DNA from 3 places in the Telluria sp. RT2P19 genome. Region 3 is predicted to be linked to each of the others. Evidence: predicted binding sites of a transcription regulator. Region 3 holds the regulator's gene; each other region holds the start of a gene.

Region 1 (5,591 bases), on a different contig from region 3:
CCCCGGTCGTGCCGCCCGTGAACCCACCCGTGAATCCGCCCGATATTCCGGTCGACCCGGAAGACCCGCCGGTCGAAGTGCCCGAACCAGGCACGCTGTGGCTCGGCGGCGCGGCCGTCGTGGCCATGCTGTGGCTGTGCCGCAGGGGCGCGCGCGCCAAGGGCTGATCCGCCGCACTGCCTACCGATACGCCAGACAGCAAAAAGCCCGCAAGGCGTGAACCTTGCGGGCTTTTTTGTCGGGGAAGACCCGCGCCGACTGTGGCTGCAATCGGCGCCGGTCCGGCGACAGCGTGATTTACATCATGCCGTCCATGCCGCCCATGCCACCCATGCCGCCCATGCCGCCCATGCCGCCGGCTGGCTTGTCTTCAGCCAGTTCCGAGACCATGCAGTCGGTGGTCAGCATCAGGCCAGCGATCGACGCTGCATTCTGCAGGGCCGAACGGGTGACCTTGGCTGGATCCAGGACGCCCATTTCGACCATGTCGCCGTAGGTGCCGTTGGCGGCGTTGTAGCCGTAGTTGCCGGTGCCGGCCAGGACTGCAGCGACCACGACCGATGGCTCTTCGCCGGCGTTCTGGACGATCATGCGCAGTGGCTCTTCCATGGCGCGCAGGACGATCTTGATGCCTGCGTCCTGGTCCGGATTGTCGCCTTTGATGTCGATCGAAGCGCGAGCACGCAGCAGGGCAACGCCACCGCCGGCGACGATGCCTTCTTCCACCGCAGCGCGGGTAGCGTGCAGTGCATCTTCGACGCGTGCTTTCTTCTCTTTCATCTCGACTTCGGTAGCGGCACCGACGCGGATCACGGCAACGCCGCCGGCCAGCTTGGCCACGCGCTCTTGCAGTTTTTCGCGGTCGTAGTCCGAAGTCGCTTCTTCGATCTGGGCGCGGATCATCTTGACACGACCTTCGATCGATTCAGCCTGGCCGGCGCCGTCGATGATGATGGTGTTTTCCTTGCCCACTTCGACGCGCGAAGCCTGGCCCAGTTCGGCCAGGGTGACCTTTTCCAGGGTCAGGCCGACTTCTTCGGCGATGACCTGGCCGCCGGTCAGGACAGCGATGTCTTCCAGCATGGCCTTGCGGCGGTCGCCGAAGCCAGGGGCCTTGACGGCGACGGTCTTCAGGATGCCACGGATGTTGTTCACGACCAGGGTCGCCAGCGCTTCGCCTTCGATGTCTTCGGCGATGATGACCAGCGGACGGCCGGCCTTGGCGACTTGCTCCAGCACCGGCAGCAGGTCACGGATGTTCGAGATCTTCTTGTCGCACAGCAGGATGAACGGCTGTTCGTGCACGGCGACTTGCTTGTCCGGGTTGTTGATGAAGTAAGGCGACAGGTAGCCGCGGTCGAACTGCATGCCTTCCACGATGTCCAGCTCGTCGTTCAGCGACTTGCCGTCTTCGACGGTGATGACGCCTTCCTTGCCCACTTTTTCCATCGCTTCAGCGATGCGCTCGCCGATCGAGGTTTCCGAGTTGGCCGAAATGGCGCCGACTTGTGCGATCTCTTTGGTGGTGGTGGTTGGCTTGGCGATCTTCTTCAGTTCTTCGACGGTCGCTGCGACGGCCTTGTCGATGCCGCGCTTCAGGTCCATCGGGTTCATGCCGGCGGCAACGAACTTCATGCCTTCGCGCACGATGGCTTGTGCCAGCACGGTCGCGGTGGTGGTGCCGTCACCGGCGTTGTCGCTGGTCTTGGAAGCGACTTCCTTGACCATTTGCGCGCCCATGTTCTGGAGCTTGTCTTTCAGTTCGATTTCTTTTGCGACCGAGACACCATCCTTGGTGACGGTCGGGGCGCCGAACGAGCGCTCGAGCACGACGTTGCGGCCTTTCGGGCCCAGGGTGACCTTGACTGCGTTGGCGAGGACATTGACGCCTTCAACCATCTTGGCGCGCGCTGCGTCGCCGAACACTACTTCTTTAGCTGCCATTTGTTATTTCTCCGAATGTATCGTGAATGGGGTCAGGGAATTACTGCTGGACGACGGCCATGATGTCTTCTTCGCGCATCACGAGCAGTTCTTCGCCGTTGACCTTGACGGCCTGGCCGGAGTACTTACCGAACAGCACGCGATCGCCGACCTTGACTTCCAGCGGACGGACCTGGCCGTTGTCTTGCACTTTGCCGTTACCGATGGCGAGGACTTCGCCTTGGTCTGGCTTCTCTGCCGCGGCATCAGGGATGATCAGGCCGGACGCAGTCTTGGTTTCCTGGTCGAGGCGCTTGACGATTACGCGATCGTGCAGAGGACGAAGGTTCATGCAAAACTCCTTAATATTCAGTGGTTTAACTAGCGTTGTTTTGACACCGTCGCAGCCTTTGGTTCAAGACTGCGATGGTCTGCAAAGAGTTGTTAGCACTCTCTACTAACGAGTGCTAATTATAGGGACGATAATTTGCCATTTCAAGCAGCAAGATGGCTAAATACGTTCATGAGCTTGAGAAAGCGCAATTCTGTCAAGTCTTGGGCAATGTGTTTCTGGCATTACTTGCCGACGGTGGCGAACTTGGCAAGAGGCGGGCAGCGTACACTGCCTGGCGCTTTCCTGCCGCACGCCAGGCTGCCGCGACAGTCGTTGCTGGCCTGTCGTGCCGCACCGCAGCGCGATTCGGTTGACGGAAAATCCATCTCGATCCTATAGTGTCGAATGATTTCCGAATTCCAAGACCTCTCAGACAAAATCGACCGGCTCGCCCAGCTGACCCAGTCGCTGCGCGCCGAGAATTATCTGCTGCGCCAGGCCAATACCCTGCTCAGCGCCGAGAACCTCGCATTCAAGGAGCGCCTGATCGAGGCCCAGCGGCGGGTCGAGGCCCTGCTCGACGAACTTCCCAAGCCGCCGGAAGATCCGGCGAGCGAAGAGGACGGCGAGGGCGCCGAGGATGGCGAGGACGCCGCCGCGCATCCGGCGACCGACCAGGCAACTGGCGTTCCAGGCAATAGCGCGGGCAACGGCGCAGGCAATAGCGAGGCAGCACGATGATCCATCTCGACGTCACCATCATGGGCCAGCCCTACCGCCTGGCGTGCCGCGACGGCGAAGAACGCACGCTGCGCGAAGCGGTGAGCTACCTCGACGGCAAGATGTGCCAGCTGCGCGATTCGGGCAAGGTCAAGGGCACCGACCGCATCGCGGTCATGGCCGCGCTGAGCGTCGCCGCCGAATTCCTGTCGGTCAAATCGCCGCAGGGACCGCTGTCGGACATGTCGATCCTCGAGGTCAAGCAAAAACTGGAATCGATGCATACCGTGCTCGACAAGGTGCTGGCGCCCCAGGAAAATCTTTTTTGAAAGGCGAATCCGTTTGACATGCCGCTTCAAAAGAGTAAACTGCGCTCTACCCTGCGGTGTTCGAGATTTGCCATATATTCCTTGAACCATTCTTACGCATAGGTCGTGGAACAAGTTCGATGGGAGTGAGCGTCACTCGTTTGACGAACCCGAAATTGATCTGACCGTGACCGCCTTGAACCGTTTTGGTTCAGGATGCCGGCAAAAACGGCACTGGCGGGGGCTAGAATACATAAGCGGTTGCGCACTTTGTCGCAGCCGCTTTTTTTTGTGCGCATAGCCACCGATATCGATGTGGGGAGAACGGCGCGATGCGCTATTGGTTGATGAAATCCGAACCGGACGAAGTCAGTTTCGACGACGTCCTGTCCGCGCCCGGCCAGACCGTGGCCTGGTTTGGCGTGCGTAACTACCAGGCGCGCAACTTCATGCGCGACGCGATGGCCGTCGGCGACGGCGTCCTGTTCTATCACTCCAGCTGCGCGGTGCCCGGCGTGGCCGGCCTGGCCGAGGTGGCGAGCGGCCCCTATCCCGACGCCACCCAGTTCGACCCGGCCAGCCACTACCACGACCCGAAGGCCACGCAAGAAGCGCCACGCTGGATCTCGATCGACGTGCGCGCGAGCGAGCAAGGGCGCTACCTGCCGCTGGCCGAGATGCGCACCGTCCCGGCGCTGGAAGGCATGGTGCTGCTGCAGAAGGGCAGCCGGCTGTCGATCTCGCCCGTCACCAGGGGCGAATGGGACGCGGTGGTCAAACTCGTGCGCGGCAAGGGAGCCTGAATGGACCCCTGGCTGATCCTGGCCCTGCTCGCGATGGGCACCTTCGGCGGCTTCGCGGCGGGCCTGCTCGGCATCGGCGGCGGCATGGTGCTGGTTCCGTTCATCACGATGATCTTCACCGCGCGCGGCTTCGCCGACGAACTCGTGGTCCACATGGCGATCGCCACCGCGCTCGGCGTAATCCTGTTTACCTCGATGTCCTCGGTGCGCGCCCACCACAAGCACGGCGCCGTGCTGTGGCCCGTGGTGCGCCTGCTGGCGCCGGGCATCCTGGTCGGCTCGTGGATCGGGCCCTGGATCGGCAAGCAGATGAACACTTCCGTGCTGGCCTTCTTCTTCGGCTGCTTCGTCGCCTTCTCGGCGACCCAGATGCTGATCGGTAAAAAGCCGACCGCGGCGCGCGAGCTGCCGGGCAAGCCGGGCATGTTCGCGATGGGCGGCTTCATCGGCATCCTGTCGGGACTCGTGGGCGCCGGCGGCGGCTTCGTCTCGGTGCCGTTCATGACACGCTGTAATGTGCGGATCCATAACGCGGTCGCTACCAGTGCGGCGCTGGGCTTCCCGATCGCGCTGTCGGGCACGCTGTCGAATATGTACTATGGCTGGGGCGAGCCGGGCCTGCCGGCCTGGTCGCTGGGTTTTGTCTACCTGCCGGCGCTGGCCATCATCGTGCTGGCCAGCGTGACCATGGCGCCGCTGGGCGCCCGCACCGCGCACAAGATGCCGGTGCGCCAGCTGCAGCGCATCTTCGCCGTGATCCTGTATGCGCTGGCGGTGTATATGTTCTGGAAGGCCTTCAACTAGCTTTTCTCACGCGCGCCCGATCCAGCGGCAAGTCGCGCATGCGCAGGCCGCAGGCATCGAACACCGCGTTCGCGATCGCCGCCGCGGCCGGCCCCTGGGCCGCTTCGCCGGTGCCCAGGAAAGGCTGGCCGGGGCGGTCGATCAGGTGCACTTCCAGCTTGTCGGGAACCTGGCCGAAGCGCAGGATCGGATACGAGGCCCAGTCCACGCTCAGGACGCGCGAGGCGTCGAAGCGCACCTGTTCCAGTAAAGTCCAGCTGGCCGACTGCACGATGCCGCCCTCGATCTGGTTGCGCACGCCGTCCGGGTTGACGATCTCGCCGCAGTCGACCGCGCTCGACACGCGCGTGATGCGCACCAGTCCCGTCTCGCGGGCGACTTCCACCTCGACCGCCAGCGCGCAATACGACGCCAGGTTCTTGTAGCGCGCGAAGGCGAAGCCGCGTCCGCGCCGCGGTGGCCTTCTGTAGCCATCCCAGCCGAACTTCGACGCCGCCAGTTTCACCACGTCGACGGCGCGCGGATCTTCCAGGTGGCGCAGGCGGAAGGCGACCGGGTCGGCCTGCGCCGCGCGCGCCAGTTCGTCCATGAAGCTCTCGATCGCGAACACATTGCAATAGGCGCCGAGCGAGCGCAGGGCCGAGGTGCGCAACACCGCCTTCGGCTGGAAGTGATGGGTCACGCGCGCATTCGGCAGCA
Region 2 (5,591 bases), on a different contig from region 3:
GCCTGGCGCCGGTCTTCAGCGCGCCCCCTGGGCCCTGAGCCAGTCGTCGACCTTCACCGTGCCCAGGCGCGCTCCCGGGCCTGGCACCAGCGTATCGTCCTGCAGCAGCGCGCCAAAGTAGCGGGCCTGCGGATCGGCCACGACCTGGCGCCGGTCGCCCGTGCATTGCAGGTAATGCTGGACCAGGTCGGCCAGCCGCACCCGCTCGGGACCGGCGATTTCGACTACCCCATTGTGCGGCGCACCGAGCGTGTAGTCGGCCATGGCCAGCGCCACGTCGCCCGATGAGATGGCCTGGATATTCGCCGGCGACAGGCGGATCGCCTCGCCCTGTGTGCCGGACGCCGCGATCCCGCCCAGGAACTCGAAGAACTGTGTCGACTGCACGATGGTATAGGGCAGGCCGGATGCGCGGATCAGCGCTTCTTGCGCGATCTTGCCGCGGAAGTAGCCGCTTTCTGCCAGCCGGTCGGTGCCGACCACCGACAGCGCGACGTGGTGCTTGATCCCGGCCGCTTTCGCTGCCGCCAGCAGGTTGTGGCCGGAGGTCGTGAAGAAGTCCATCACCGCGTCGTCGGCGAACGAGGGCGAGTTGGCCACGTCCACCACGATGTCCGCGCCGGCCAGCGCCTCGGCCAGGCCCTTGCCGCTCATGGTGTCGACGCCAGTGTTCGGGGAGGCGGCCACGGCGTCGTGGCCACGCTGCTTGAGGATGGCGACCAGCTTGCTGCCGATCAGGCCGGTGCCGCCGATGACGATGATGTTCATGATGTCCTTTCGAGTCCCAGTGCGGCTGGGGGCCGTGTGCGACGATGCGCCGCCGGTATCGAGTGTAGGAGCGCGCCCGGGGCGGCGGTAGCCCCATCGGTGGCGGCACGGTGGTGCACGGCAGGCACCAATCGTCAGCGCACCAGCGCCACCACGCAGACGATGCCCTGGCGCGCCATCTTGGCGTAGGGACAGATGCGTTCGGTGCTGCGGATGAGTTCCTCGGCGGTCGCGCGCGGCAGCCGCGGCAGGTCGATGCGGATCTCGGCCATCAGGGTGTACAGGCCGTCGACCGGGTCGCGGCCGAAGGTCACCGCGGCGTCGACGGTGGCGTCCTCGAGCGCAATACCGGCGCGCGTGGCCAGCAGCTTGAGCGCGCCGTGGAAGCAGGCGGCGAAGCCGGCGGCGAACAGCTGCTCCGGATTGGTGCCGCCGCCGGGGCCGCCCAGCGCGGCCGGCAGGCGCAGGGCGAGTTCGAGGTTGCCGTCGTCCGAACGGGCGATGCCGGACGCGCGTCCGTGCCCGGCCTCGCCGCCGCTGACCCGTACCGTGGTCGAGTACAGCGGGTGGAAATCGCTGCCGACGTATTTGTCGAGCAGGGTAATGGGTGGGGGCGCCAGCCTCTGTTTTGTCAACGCAGTCTCCTGGAGTGGTTTGGCCCAGTGTAGAAAGACGCCGCGCCGGCTGCTAGCGCCGCGCTGGTCACCGTCATGTTGCCCTCGGCGCAACAATGGCGCGCCCGGCGCCCTTGCCGGCGCGCGTCAGTTCGTGAAGCTGTCCAGGCAGTGCAGGTCGAGTGCGCGGATGCGCGGCGTGATGTAGTCGATGAAGACGCGGGTGCGCAGTGGCAGGTGGTGCCGGCTCAGGTAGCAGATGTAGTGGCCGCCGTCGTCCGGCGCATGCTGGGGCAGGCAGGCGACCAGGCGCCCCGCGCGCAGGTGCTCGCACACCTGGTAGCCGGCCATCTGCGCCAGCCCGGCGCCGTCGAGCACGGCCTGGAGCACCAGCTCGGCGTCGTTGAAGCTGTGGTTCGCCGCGGGCAGCAGCGCGCGGCGGCGGCCGTTTTCCTTGAATTCCCATTCGCACACCTGGCCCGAGGGCAAGCGCAGGTTGACGCAGCGGTGGCGCGCCAGGTCGCCCAGCGTGAGCGGCAGGCCATGGACGCCGGCGTAGGCGGGCGCGGCGCAGACCAGCATCTGCATCGGGATCAGCTGGCGCGCCACCAGTTGGCTGTCGTCCAGGCGGCCGTTGCGAAACGACACGTCGATGCGGTCGGCGATGAAGTCGAGCGGGCTGTCGTCGAGGATCAGGTCGAGCCGGATATCCGGGTAGCTGGCATTGAAGCCGCGCAGCAGCGGCGCCACGATCTTGCGGCCGAAGTCGCTCGCCGCGTGCAGGCGCAGCTGGCCGCGCGGCACGCCGTGGCGCAGCTCGCGCATTTCTTCCACCGATTGTACGATCCGTTCGACGCCCGGCTTGCAGTTGGCATAGAACAGTTCGCCCTCGCTGGTGAGCGAGGTGCTGCGCGTGGTGCGCAGGAACAGGCGGGTATCGAGCTGCGCTTCGAGTTTCTGAACGCTGCGGCTGACGGCGGAGCGGCCGATGCCGAGCCGTTCGGCGGCCCTGGCGAACGAGCCTTCGTGGACCACGGCGATGAAGGCGAGCACGCCGGCATAGGTGGTGGAAAAGCTCGAGGCCAGCCCGTCCATTCCGGGTGCGGCCGGCAGCGCCGGCATGGCGGTTGGTGACTGCTTGACGAATTCACCGATCGCGAAGCGTTCGTTCTTCATGGCTTCCTCTCAGTTGCTGCCTAGTTGCTGCTCAGTTGCAGATGTGGCTGTGTTCTTTCTCCATGTTAGTTGTGCTTGATCTTTTTCGTAAATGACAAATAGCAGCCGAATCCCGCCAAGGCATGATGTGCGGCGACCGACGACGATTGTTGCGTTCGAGGCAGCAGTCTGGATACCGGCCGGCGCCTGTCATGGAAGCAGGCCGCACCCTACACTGGACAGCATATTCACACCCCATTCAAGGAGAGAACATGTCACGCCTGAGAAAATTCGCCGGCGCCGCCGGCCTGCTGATGACCCTGCCGCTCGCGGCCCCCGTCTGGGCCGCGGCGCTGGATCCGGTCGTCAAGGAGCTGTTCAGCAAGGCGCTGGACGACCATCCCGGCAAGGAAGTCCTGATGATCACCGTCGTGTATCCGCCCGGCGGGGGCGACCCCGTGCACCGCCACGATGCGCACGGCTTCATCTATGTGCTGGAAGGGACGATCGTGATGGGCGTGAAGGGCGGGAAGGAACACACGCTGGGCCCGGGCGAGACCTTCTATGAAAACCCGCGCGACGTGCACACGGTGGGGCGCAATGCGAGCAAGACCAAGCCGGCCAGGTTCCTGGTGTTCTTACTCAAGGACAAGAACAAGCCGTTCTTCATGCCGGTCCACTAGAAAAGCAAAACCCGCCGAAGCGGGTTTTGGGGGAGCGTGACGGACCGGCTTACACGTAAGCCGCCAGCGCGCCTTTCATCTTCTTGAGCGCGGCCGATTCGATCTGGCGGATACGCTCGGCCGACACACTGAACTCTTCGGCCAGCGTGTGCAGGGTCGCGCCCGAACCGTCGTCGTTGGCCAGCCAGCGCGCTTCAATGATGCGGCGCGAACGCGGGTCGAGTTTCGACAGTGCGGTTTCCAGGCCCTCGGAGTGCAGGCGGGTGACCTGCTCGGCCTCGAGCACGCGGGTCGGCTCCTGCTGGTCCGACGACAGGTAGGCGATCGGCGAGAACTTGTCGTCTTCGTCGTCGGTCGGCGATTCCAGCGCGATGTCGCGGCCGGTGAGACGGGTTTCCATCTCGATCACTTCTTCGCGCTTGACACCCAGCAGCTTGGCCAGGTCGTCGACCTGGCCGGGCGACATCGCGTCCAGGCCGGTCTTGTTGCTGCGCAGGTTGAAGAACAGCTTGCGTTGGGCCTTGGTCGTGGCGACCTTTACCAGGCGCCAGTTCTTGAGAATGTATTCATGCATCTCGGCCTTGATCCAGTGCATGGCATACGACACCAGGCGTACGCCCTGGTTCGGATCGAAACGCTTGACCGCCTTCATCAGGCCGATATTGCCTTCCTGGATCAGGTCGGCGTGCGGCAGGCCATAGCCCAGGTAGCCGCGGGCGATCGACACCACCAGGCGCAGGTGGGACAGCACCAGCTTTTGCGCCGCGTCGAGATCGTGGTCGTCGCGCAACCGCTTTGCCAGCGAGACTTCTTCTTCGTGTGTCAGCATCGGCAGGCGGTTGACGGCCGAGATATAGGCGTCGATATTGCCCAGATTGCCGGTGAAACCCAGTCCCAGAGCACGACTGCCGGTCGGAACCAATGCGGATTGTGCGGACATATTCATTTCCCTCGTAGTAATCTTGCTGCATCCATACCGTCAACTGGTGCTTCGTGGCGCCTGTGACGGCTTGCGTTCCGGATGCGTGACTTGAAATTCGATTGCCTTGGACCATATATTAGCACTCCCCCGGGGTGAGTGCCAGAAGTGGTCCGGGCGCTTAAGATTGTCCAAAGTATTGCTCTAGGGAATCGAAATGTCGTCGATTTCACTGTAGAGCAGGACTTGCATGCCCAGTTGACTTGTCTCAAAAGTGAGGCAGGAACGACTGGAAAATAACGTTAGATACAGCTTACGTCCGTCAGGGCACGCACTCTGTTGAATGGCGCACGTAGCCACGGCGCAGCCTGTAGGACTTTTGCGCGTGGACGCGTAGGGGATGGCAGCTAGGCCGTAGGATTCATTGCGTGGTCATGCGGAGTAATCTTGTCTTGTAATAAGCAGGCAGCCGCACGCGACGGCTGCCTCGCCCTGCTATCACACATGGTGACACTTATCGGGTTTTCAACACCTGCCCATGCATTTTTTTGATGGCAAGATTGTAGGAAGGGCGGGCCGGCAGCCGGCCAACGCCGTTCACACCCATATCAGCGCTGGCGCGCCAGGTGGCGCCGCACCGACAGCAGTGCACCGATCAGGCCCAGAGCGGCACTGATCGCCAGCAGCCCGGCGATCTCCGCCGGCCCCAGCGGCATCAGCTGGAAGTTCGACCCGTACAGCTGGGCGAATTCTCCGATCGCGCCATTCAGCGGCCTCAGCGCCAGGATCACCACTCCCAACGCCACCGCGCCGGCGCACAGGCCGAGCAGGGCGCCGGTATAGAAGAAGGGGCGGTGGATGAAATCGTTGGTCGCGCCCAGCAGTTTCGACACCGCAATTTCCTCTTTCTGGGTCAGCACCTGCAGGCGGACCGTGTTGAACACGACCGCGATCACGACGATGCCCAGCGTGCCCGCCAGCAGCAGCAGGGCCAGGCGCAGGATGGCCAGCATCGCGGCCAGGCGCTTGACCCAGGCCGAGTCGACCTGCACCGTCTCCACGCCGGGCAATTCGCCCAGGCGCTCGGTGATCAGGTCCACCTGGCTGGCGGCGCCGGCGCTGGCGAAGCCTTCCAGCTTCATCACATAACTGTCGGGCAAGGGATTATCGCCCAGGGTTTCGAGCACGTCGCCCAGGCCGCTGCGCTCCTTGAGCGAAGCGAGCGCCTGCTCGCGCGGGATGAAAGCGATGTCCGCCGCTCCCTTGCCCTGCGGCGCGACGATCTGGCGGATCTGCGGCGCCAGCGCCTCGGCACTGGCGCGGCTGGTGTCCTCGCGCATGAACACGCTGATCTCGGGATCGACCGACAGTTGCTCGGACAGCGGGCGCACATTGTCGAGCAGGGTGAGGCCCGCGAACGGCAGCGTCAGCGCGAGCGCGACCACCAGTACA
Region 3 (5,591 bases):
CGACCCAGGCGTCGATGCTGTCCGCATAGTCGGCCGGGAAACCGAAGGCCTCGCGGCTCTGCTGGTGGAACGAGGCTTCGTCAATGATGGCGGCGCCGTTCAGTTCTGCCACTGCCATGTTCAACCTTTCAGGCCCAGCACGTCCTGCATGTCGAACAGGCCGTTGGCCTTGTCCGCCAGGAAGCGCGCGGCGCGCAGCGAGCCGTGGGCATAGGTCACGCGGCTGCTCGACTTGTGGCTGATCTCGATCCGCTCGCCGGCGCCGAGGAACATCACCGTGTGGTCGCCCACCACGTCGCCGCCACGCACGGTGGCAAAGCCGATGGTCGACGGATCGCGTTCGCCGGTCACGCCTTCGCGGCCGTACACGGCGCATTCCTTGAGGTCGCGGCCGAGTGCGTCAGCAATGACTTCGCCCATCTTGAGCGCGGTGCCCGATGGCGCATCGACCTTGTGACGGTGGTGCGCCTCGACGATCTCGATGTCATAGCCTTCGGAAAAGCTCTTGGCGGCCACTTCGAGCAGCTTGAGGGTGACGTTCACGCCGACGCTCATGTTCGGGGCGAACACCACGCCGATCTTTTCGGCGGCCAGCGCGATGGCAGCCTTGCCGGCGTCATCGAAGCCGGTGGTGCCGATCACCATCTGCTTGCCGTTGGCGGCGCAGTATTCGAGGTGCTGCAGGGTGCCTTCGGGGCGGGTGAAGTCGATCAGGATGTCGGCATTGTGCAGGCCGTGCCTGATGCTGTCCTCGATGACCACGCCGGTCAGGATGCCGGCGAAGGCGCCCGCGTCCTGGCCGATGAAGGGCGAGCCGGGCACGTCGAGGGCGCCGGCCAGGCGCGCGTCGGGAGCGTCCTGGATGGCTTCGATCAGCATGCGGCCCATGCGGCCGCTGGCGCCGGCGACGGCGATATTCAACATCGTCATGCTCGCCTCCTTATTGCTGGGTTGCAGGTGCCGCAACCTTGGCCGGCTCTACCGGGCGACGTTCGGGATGATCCTTGCTGCCCTTCGACGGACCGGCGATGCGGTCGATGTAGTCGCGCTCGCTCGGAAGGTTGCCGCCCTCGAAACGTTCGACCACGTCGTCCTTGAAGAACACGGTCACGCGGCTGGTGGTCAGCTCGCCATTGCCGCGCGCCAGGTAGAACGGGTAGTCCCAACGGTCGGCGTGGAAGGCATCCATCATCAGCGGCGAACCGAGCAGGAAACGCACCTGGTCGCGGGTCTGGCCGGCCTTGAGTTGATTGAGCATCTCTTGCGAAACGAAGTTGCCCTGCTGAATGTCCGGACGGTAAGGCGAGAAGATCCACAGGAACTTTTGCAGGCGCGTCGCCTGGACGGTTTGCGCGCCCGCATTGGCGATCGCGGCCGATTGTTCCGCGTCGGCCGCAGTGGCGGCCGCATCCGTCGCCACCGGCGGCGCCGGGCGTGTCTGGTTGCGCCAGGATGCGCAGCCGGACAGCGTCAACGTGCAGGCGAGACCCGCCGCCAGCGCTGCTTTGGCGGAGAATCGATGGAATACGGCTTGTTTGACGCGCATAGTTAACCTCAAAACGTTCGAGCGGGAGCTTTCAAAACGCTATATCATAAAGCACTCCGCCAATATTCGAGTAACAAACATGAGTAACAACCCGACCGACCTGAAGGCGAGCGGCCTCAAGGCCACGCTGCCACGACTGAAAATCCTGGAAATCTTCCAGAACAGCTCCGTACGGCATTTGACGGCGGAAGACGTCTACAAGATCCTATTGGCTGACAATATGGACGTGGGTCTCGCGACCGTCTACCGCGTATTGACCCAGTTCGAGCAGGCTGGCCTGCTCAACCGCAACCATTTCGAGACCGGCAAGGCGATTTACGAGCTCAACGCCGGTTCGCACCATGACCACCTGGTCTGCGTCACCTGCGGCCGCGTCGAAGAGTTCTACGACGACGAGATCGAAAAACGCCAGCAGATGATTGCTGAGCAGCATGGCTTCACGATCGTCGAGCACGCGCTCGCGATCTACGGCAGCTGCCCGCAGTGCCGGGGCATCAACAAGCCTGCATAAAGCCTGCCGCCCGCTTTCGCGAGCACAGAAAAAAGGCGCCTGGGTTTCCCCATGCGCCTTTTTTTCGCAAAACGGGGCGCCGTTTCAGGAATGGCTGAGCGCGTTCGACAGCAGCTTGGCCGTGATATCGACGATCGGGATCACCCTTTCGTACGCCATCCGGGTCGGCCCGATCACACCGAGGGTGCCGACGATGCGGCCGTCGACCGCATACGGCGCCGTCACCACGCTCATGTCGTCCATCGGCACCAGCTTCGACTCGCCGCCGATGAAGATCTGCACGCCGCCTGCCTTGCTCGACACGTCCAGCAACTGCATCAGGCCGGTTTTTTGCTCGAACATCTCGAACATCTGGCGCAGCGAACTCATATTCGACGACAGGTCGGACACCAGCAGGTTGCGCTCGCCGGCGATGACCATGTCGTCGCCTTCGGCCATCGCCTCGCTGCCGGCCTCGACCGCCGCCTGCATCAGGCGCCCCATGTCGTCGCGCAGCTGCTGCAGTTCGCCGCTCAGGCGCTTGCGTACCTCGTCGAACGACAGGCCGGCGAAATTCTGGTTGAGGTAGTTGGCCGACTGGGTCAGTTGCGAAGGGGAATAATCCTTGTCGAGCAACAGCAGGCGGTTCTGCACGTCGCCGCGCGGGTCGACGATCACCAGCAGGATGCGTTTTTCGCCCAGGCGCAGGAATTCGATCTGCTGGAACACCGACTCGCGGCGCGGGCTCTGCACCACGCCGGCGAACTGCGACAGCGAGGACAGCATCTGCGCCGCATTGGCGATCAGCTTTTGCGGCTGCTGGTTGGCCAGTGGCGGGGGCAGGCGCATGCGCTCGGCATCGACCGCCTTGTCGTCGATCGGCCCCACCGTCAGCAAGGTGTCGACGAACACGCGGTAGCCGCGCGGAGTCGGGATGCGGCCGGCCGAGGTATGTGGACTGGCCACGAAACCCATGTCCTCGAGGTCGGCCATGACGTTGCGGATGGTGGCCGGCGACAATTCCAGGCCCGACAGCTTGGACAGCGCGCGCGAACCTACCGGCTGACCATCGGCGATATAGCGTTCGACGAGCGCTTTGAGCAGGGTATGGGCACGGTGGTCGAGTTGCATGATTCCAGGAAACGTTTAGTGGCGCACGTAATGAGCACAAGTATTATAGGCAGGTTGGGGCGTGGCACGGCAGCACAAGGCTTGCTGTGACGCATGTTCAGCCCTGTTATTCGTGCACGTGGGACGTCTCCAACCAGTCGAGCAACCCGTCCAGGCTACTCACCTCGACATCGGGCTTGACGTCATGGGCCAGTTCGTTGAGCTTGCCGGTCCGGTTCATCCAGGCCGCGCGCAGGCCGGCGCGCTGGGCGCCCTGCACGTCCAGCAGCAGATCGTCGCCCACGTACAAGGTGTCCGATGGCGCCACGTTCAGCGCCGCGCAGCCGGCCAGGAAAATGCCGGGGTCGGGCTTGGCGCGGCCGAACTCGCGCGCCGCCACCGATGCCTGGAAATGGTGGGCCAGGCCGATGGTGTGCAAATCCGCCACGCCATTGGTGACCGAGCCGACCAGCACCTGTTTCTTCAGGCGCTCGAGGCCCGGCACCACATCGTCGTACGGCGTCACGGCGTTGCGGGCGGCAAAGAACTCGGTCATCGCCAGTGCGACCTTGCCGGGGTCCTCGCCCACCTGTTCGAAGGCGGCGACCAGGCCGGCATGGCGCAGCGCCCCCAGGTCGATCCCGAATTCGGGGCGATTGGCCAGCAATTCCAGGCGCGCCTGGCGCAGGCTGTCGATGGTAAAGCGCTCGGCGACCCGCGGCGCATGCGCGCCGAGCCAGGCATACAACAGTTTTTCGGCTTCCAGGATCACCGGCGCGATCGGCCACAGGGTATCGTCGAGGTCGAACAAGACAGCTTTGGGCCAGGGTCGGCGGCGGGTCATCGGCTTCCAGTAAGGGGGGAATGGGGCGTCCCAAGGATAGCGATGACCCCATCCAAATGCAATGTGCGCACAAAACGTATTGCCCTTGTTAAATCCTGGTTACACCATGATACAAAACCAAATGCGCCTGAAATGGACCGGCTGCTTGCCAAATGGACTAAAATGTTGAGCGATTTTTCTATTCCAACCGCGCAGCTGCGCTTTCCCGCTAGATTATTTGGAGATGTTATGAAGAGTTCCTACCTGCGTGCCGGTGCGGCGCTGGCATGCGCGGTCGCCTTGAGCGCCTGCGGTGGCGACGATGGCCAGCTGCTGCTGGGCGGCGAGTTCGCCGGCGTGACGAAAACCGGCCTGGTCGTGACCAATAACGGTGGTTCGGACTACGCCATCCAGCCGCCATCGAACGGTTCTGGCGCAGGCCAGTGGCGTTTCGACAACCTGATTTCAACCGATGACCGCTATAACGTCGAAATCAAGTCCCGGCCGTCGAACGTCAGCGATTGCAGGATCGAGAACGCGAGCGGCCGTGCGGGTTACCACGTGTACACCGTCTACATCACCTGTGACCTGAACCGCCACGCGCTGTCGGGCACGATCAGCAACCTGAAGGGCGAACTGGTCCTGGTCAACGGTTCGGACAATGTGACGGTCGCGGCGGGTGCAACCTCGTTCAAGATGACCGACGTTCCCGAAGACTCGCCATACGGCGTGACGATCCTGCGCCAGCCTGCCGACCAGACCTGCACGGTCAGCAACGGCAGCGGCGTCGTCGGACCGACGGCCATTACCAATGTCGCCGTTACCTGCACCCCTTAATTTTCCTGGAGCCTCAAGCATGAAGTCTTCCCTGATCCGTCCGGCGCTCGCGCTGGCCCTGGCCGCGGGCCTGGCCGGCTGTGGCGGCAGCGATAAAGCCGAGTTTGTTGTCAAGGGCACCATCGCCGGCATCGTCTATCCCGGCGCAGTCCTGCAAACCAATGGCCAGGAAATCGCCATCCCGGTGCCGTCCACACCCGGCGGCACGGTCAGCTTCGCCTTCCCGAACAAGCTCGAGTATGGTGATGTCTACAACGTGACCTTCAAGTCGCGGCCGCAATTCCAGGACACATGCACCGACTTGCCCAACACGATCCCGAATTTCAACGATACGGCAGGCCGGCTGGCGGACATCAACATCACCTTCGTTTGCTACGTCAATGCATTCGCACTGAAAGGCAAGGTCAATGGCTTGACTGCGGATGGCCTGGTGCTGGCCAACGGCAGTACCGGCGGCAGCGGAGCGGTCGATTGGACATCTGGCGTGACCACGCCGATCGACTTCGCACTGCCCGCCGTCCCCTATGACACGACCTATGGCGTGGTCGTGATCGCCCAGCCAACCGGCCAGGTCTGCACCGTGGTCAACGGGACCGGCCGGATGCCCAACGCGGAAGTGACCAATATCGCGGTCAACTGCGTCGCAGCACCAGGCTAAGCAGATATACACAATTCTTATGTCGAGTATTTGAAAGGGAAATTAGACTTATATGCTGCCGCGCAGCATAATAACTCCTGTCTCCTCCAACTCTCCTCAGAAAAGAATTGGATTTCAGCCCGCTCTC

What was found. Region 3 encodes HrcA, which represses chaperone genes, less so after heat shock. Its sites were predicted from a motif close to TTAGCACTCNNNNNNNNNGAGTGCTAA; they were not measured.
Region 1: a site for HrcA is predicted at 2,368-2,394, ahead of groES (co-chaperone GroES). Genes of this name have one in related genera too.
Region 2: a site for HrcA is predicted at 4,279-4,305, ahead of rpoH (RNA polymerase sigma factor RpoH). Genes of this name have one in related genera too.

What each region holds. Positions count from the first base shown of each region.
Region 1 is NZ_JCASIL010000014.1:97,577-103,167, forward strand. Features, by position in the region: gene AC56KW_RS17595 (PEP-CTERM sorting domain-containing protein) at 1-167, shown strand, start outside; gene groL (chaperonin GroEL) at 298-1,944, opposite strand; gene groES (co-chaperone GroES) at 1,985-2,275, opposite strand; gene AC56KW_RS17610 (hypothetical protein) at 2,663-2,998, shown strand; gene AC56KW_RS17615 (cell division protein ZapA) at 2,995-3,306, shown strand; RNA gene ssrS (6S RNA) at 3,352-3,533, shown strand; gene AC56KW_RS17625 (EVE domain-containing protein) at 3,618-4,088, shown strand; gene AC56KW_RS17630 (sulfite exporter TauE/SafE family protein) at 4,089-4,892, shown strand; gene AC56KW_RS17635 (xanthine dehydrogenase family protein molybdopterin-binding subunit) at 4,885-5,591, opposite strand, start outside.
Region 2 is NZ_JCASIL010000004.1:144,987-150,577, reverse strand. Features, by position in the region: gene AC56KW_RS06920 (GlxA family transcriptional regulator) at 1-38, shown strand, start outside; gene AC56KW_RS06915 (SDR family oxidoreductase) at 16-768, opposite strand; gene AC56KW_RS06910 (Ohr family peroxiredoxin) at 903-1,403, opposite strand; gene AC56KW_RS06905 (LysR family transcriptional regulator) at 1,530-2,504, opposite strand; gene AC56KW_RS06900 (cupin domain-containing protein) at 2,810-3,220, shown strand; gene rpoH (RNA polymerase sigma factor RpoH) at 3,270-4,160, opposite strand; gene ftsX (permease-like cell division protein FtsX) at 4,748-5,591, opposite strand, start outside.
Region 3 is NZ_JCASIL010000002.1:381,896-387,486, forward strand. Features, by position in the region: gene AC56KW_RS03870 (barstar family protein) at 1-118, opposite strand, end outside; gene dapB (4-hydroxy-tetrahydrodipicolinate reductase) at 121-930, opposite strand; gene AC56KW_RS03880 (outer membrane protein assembly factor BamE) at 941-1,546, opposite strand; gene fur (ferric iron uptake transcriptional regulator) at 1,626-2,057, shown strand; gene hrcA (heat-inducible transcriptional repressor HrcA) at 2,142-3,167, opposite strand; gene AC56KW_RS03895 (HAD family hydrolase) at 3,274-3,990, opposite strand; gene AC56KW_RS03900 (hypothetical protein) at 4,219-4,806, shown strand; gene AC56KW_RS03905 (hypothetical protein) at 4,826-5,464, shown strand.